2 regions of the Desulfocurvibacter africanus subsp. africanus DSM 2603 genome follow, and region 1 is predicted to be linked to the other one. Evidence: predicted binding sites of a transcription regulator. Region 1 holds the regulator's gene; the other holds the start of a gene.
The links. Region 1 encodes sigma-54, which starts transcription at its own class of promoters, with help from an activator protein. Its sites were predicted from a motif close to CTGGCACGGNNNNTGCTT; they were not measured.
Positions count from the first base shown of each region.

Region 1 (2,201 bases):
TTCGGGCCAGAAGGCTTCGAGCCTTTCCGGCGGCGAGCGCCGTCGGCTCGAAATCGCCCGCGCCCTTATCCGCCGTCCCCGTTTCGTCTTCCTTGACGAGCCCTTTGCCGGCGTGGATCCCTTGGCCGTGCTGGATATCCAGGATATCATTAAAGGACTCAAGGAAAAATGCATCGGCGTGCTCATTTCCGATCACAACGTACGTGAAACCCTGTCTATTTGCGATCGAGCCTACCTGGCCTACCAAGGCAGCATAATCCTGGAGGGCTCCCCAGAGCAGATAGTCTCCGATCCGAAGGCACAGCAGGTCTACCTGGGCCAAGGCTTTCGTCTGCAGGGAAGAGATATCTAAGAATCCTTGTCCCACAATGCTTCTCGCGTTCTGGCGCAATGGTTGCATACACACATCAAGTATGGCATGAATACACCCACGGCTGCCTGATGAAACTGTGGATACGCTTTCCCCGAAGCCCTTCAGGCCGCTTTATTTATACGGGAAGGCGTCACTGCACTGCCGTCGCGGCAACGAATCCTTCGTGAACGCCATTGGGAGATTATGGGCTTAGAACTACGACAACAACTCAAACTTTCGCAGCAGTTGGTCATGACTCCCCAACTGCAGCAGGCGATCAAGCTGCTTCAGCTTTCCCGGCTCGAGCTGCTCGATACCGTGCAGCAGGAACTCATGGAGAACCCGCTGCTCGAAGAGGGACAGGCCAGTGATCTTGGTAATGAGATCCAGGCCCTTGAGGTCCATGAGCCTGTTCAGGAAATTTCCAAGGATCGCGATGAGATTCTGACGCGTGAACTGACCCGCAATGCGGACTGGGAAGATTACCTCGGTGAGTTTTCCAGCTCGGGCAAGCAGATGCAGATGCGCGAGTCCGAAGTTCCCGAGGATGGCGTCAGTTTCGAGGCTCGCCTTTCCTCAAAGCCGTCCTTGGAAGGGCACCTGTTCTGGCAGGTGCGGCTTTCCGATTTCAGCGAAAAGCAGAAGCAAGTCAGCGAGATCATTATCGGTTGCCTGAGCCCGGCGGGTTACTTGCAGTCCACGGCCGAGGAAATCGCGGCCATGGCGCACACCACGCCGGAAGAGGTCGAGGTGATCCTGCGGCGCATCCAGCGTTTCGATCCCGTGGGCGTCGCAGCCAGGACCCCTCAGGAGTGCCTGCTGGTGCAACTCGATGTCTATGAACACAATGACCCCATACTGCGGGCATTGGTTTCCGAGCATCTGGAAGACCTGGAAAAACGGCGCTACAAACCTCTGGCTCGCAAATTCAAGATCACTCTCGATCAGCTCAAGGAGTACCTTGAGGTTCTGCAGACCCTGGAGCCCTTGCCGGGAGCCAGCTACTCCTCCACCGAGCCGTACTATGTCAGCCCGGACGCCTACGTATACAAATTCAACGATGAATTCGTAATCATGCTCAATGAGGAGGGCATGCCCAAGCTGCAGCTCAACTCCATGTATATGGACAGCCTGCAGGGTTGCAATTCCTCGGATAAGGAATACATGCAAGAGAAGATGCGCTCGGCAGTCTGGCTCATGAAGAGCCTTTACCAACGCCAGCGTACGCTCTACAAGGTCCTCGACAGCATTCTGCGCTTTCAGCGCGACTTCTTCGAGGAGGGGGTCACCCATCTGAAGCCCCTTATCCTCAAGGATGTAGCCGACGATATCAGCATGCACGAGTCCACGGTCAGCCGCATTACGACCAACAAGTATGTCGCCACGCCTCATGGCGTTTTCGAGCTGAAATTTTTCTTCAATAGCGCCCTGGACCTTGATGACGGCAGCCAAGTAGGCTCGGAGAGCGTCAAGGCGCTCATCAAGCAGCTCATATCCGACGAAAGCTCCAAGAGGCCTCTCAGCGACGAGCGCATAGCCGAGATTCTCAAGGAAAAACTCCAGGTGAATATTGCCCGCAGGACCGTGGCCAAGTACCGCTCGGCCTTGGGCATCGAATCCTCTTCCAAGCGCAAGCAAATCTTCTGATTTCTGCCAACCCCGCGCAAAAGGAGCAGGTATGAACATCCATTTCACGTTCAAGAACTTCGAGCCTTCCGAGCACCTCAAGAACTACGCGCGAACCCGGTTTGGCAAGCTCTCCAAGCATGGGATCAACAGTGCCGAGCTGCAGGTCAATATGAGTGTCGAGAAGCATCGGCACATGGCCGAAGTGGTTCTTTCCGGCGAT
Region 1 covers NZ_AULZ01000014.1:100,604-102,804, reverse strand. Annotated here, with positions in the region: gene lptB (LPS export ABC transporter ATP-binding protein) at 1-352, shown strand, start outside; gene rpoN (RNA polymerase factor sigma-54) at 557-1,999, shown strand; gene hpf (ribosome hibernation-promoting factor, HPF/YfiA family) at 2,031-2,201, shown strand, end outside.

Region 2 (2,201 bases), on a different contig from region 1:
TGGCTACCAAGCCGGCCAGAACGCCGTTAAGACTCATGGAGATGTCGGGCTTGCCGAAGCGCATCCAGGAGGTGATCATGGCCGCGACGAGGCCGGCGCAGGCTGCCAGCGAGGTGTTCACGGCGATGAGGCCGATGGTGTCGTCGGCGATGGTGGTGGAGCCGGGGTTGAAGCCGAACCAGCCGAACCAGAGAATGAACACGCCCAGGGTGGCCAAGGGAATGTTGTGGCCCTGGATGGCCCGAGCCTTGCCGTCGGCGGTGTATTTGCCCACGCGCGGGCCGAGGACCAGGGCTCCGGCCAGACCGACCCAGCCGCCGATGGAGTGCACCACGGTGGAGCCGGCGAAGTCGATGAATCCGAAGCCGCTCAGCCAGCCGGCCGAGGCTTCGCCAGCCAGGCTACCCCAGGCCCAGTGGCCGAAGACCGGGTAGATGACGGCCGTGACAACGATGCTGATGACGACATAGGTGCCGAACTTGATACGCTCGGCCACGGCGCCGGAGACGATGGTGGCGGCGGTGGCGGCGAATACGGACTGGAAGAACCAGAAGGTATAGGACCAGCCGTCGAAGCCGTCCTGACCGACAACGGAGCCGAGTCCCAGAGCAAAGTTGTCGGTGCCGATCAAGCCGCCGAGGTCGGTGCCGAACATGAGGCCGAAGCCGAACAGGAAGAACAGTATCTGCCCGACGCCAAAGTCCAGGGCGTTTTTCATGCAGATGTTGCCCGCGTTCTTGGCGCGGGTGAAGCCGGTCTCCACGCAGGCGAAGCCGGCCTGCATGAACATGACGAGCATGCTGGCGATGAGCGTCCACAGGATGTTGGCGTTGGCCTGGGTCAGGAACTCAACTGCCTCCTCCTGCGCCTGGGCAAGCCCCGGCACCAGAAGCAGCGCCATGAGCGCTGCGGCCGCAACGGCGGTGCGGCCAATGCCTCTGCCGTTCTCGAACATGGAACCCATATGCGACCTCCTTACAGGGAATGGGTGTCGAAAGAACGTTCCCCCCGACGACCTGTCCTGAGCAAAGGCCGGACCAAGCAAGTTAACGTGTTTGAATCAATGACATATTTTAGGCTGTATTGTATTCTTACTAGTATCAGCTTCACCCGAATATACATATTTGTATTTTAATGGCATGAATAGCCGTAAAAAGAGCATTACTATCCCTTAATTGTTAATTATGAAGTAAGACAAGCAAACCCTAAGTCACAGGTTGACACAAACGTAAATCAGACCTCTTCCAGCATGCGTGCATATGGCTCAATAGAGTATTACAGCCACACAGGCCTAAACAGCTCATCCGTCGGGTTGCGCTCAGCAGATTTCTTCTTAGCGGGCCGACGCAGAAAATGCGCCGCAATCATATATAATTAGTATGCGGATGTCGGTTCACCGCACTTTTGACCAAGAAAACCGTTGACATGCCGCTAGGCGTGGGAGCATATTGCCGCGCATGAAGTCCACGCAGCCCCAGGCGTTCGCCACCCTATCTTTTAGCTTTTGGTATTATTATTGGTTTAGGGAGCAGCCTGTGGTCTGTAATGGGAGCGGTTTGGTACTCAAGTAGAAGAAGACGAACACCGAACACCCCAGGGGCCGCAGGCGCAAGCCGGCGGCCCCTGTTTTTTTTTCAGGGGTGCGCGGGTGATGGCCGGGCCGGGGCAAGGAGCCGCACATGTTAGCCAGCAGCAACAACATCGGGAAAGCCATCCGCCTCGAACGCATTTTCAACCGCAACACCGAGCGCACCATTATCGTGCCCTTGGACCACGGCGTGTCAGTAGGCCCCATCTCCGGACTGGTGGACCTGCGCGAAACCGTTAACCACATCGTCGAGGGCGGGGCCAACGCAGTGCTCATGCATAAAGGCCTGATCCGCTGCGGCCATCGCGGATCAGGTAAGGACATCGGCCTCATCCTGCACCTCTCCGCCTCCACCAGCCTCTCTCCCTATCCCAACGCAAAGACCCTCGTGGGCACAGTGGAAGACGCCATCCGCCTGGGCGCGGACTGCGTGTCCGTGCATGTGAACCTGGGCGACGAAACCGAGGCGCGTATGCTGTGTGATTTCGGCCAGGTGACATCCATTGCCGCTCAATGGGGCATCCCGGTGCTGGCCATGGTCTACGCCCGCGGCCCCAAGATCCGGAACCAATATGACAAGGATGTCGTAAAGCACTGCGCCCGTGTAGGCGTC
Region 2 covers NZ_AULZ01000010.1:102,259-104,459, forward strand. Annotated here, with positions in the region: gene H585_RS0107930 (ammonium transporter) at 1-964, opposite strand, end outside; gene H585_RS0107935 (2-amino-3,7-dideoxy-D-threo-hept-6-ulosonate synthase) at 1,680-2,201, shown strand, end outside.
Region 2: H585_RS0107930 (ammonium transporter) is a predicted target of sigma-54. The motif match lies at 1,024-1,041, and genes of this name have one in related genera.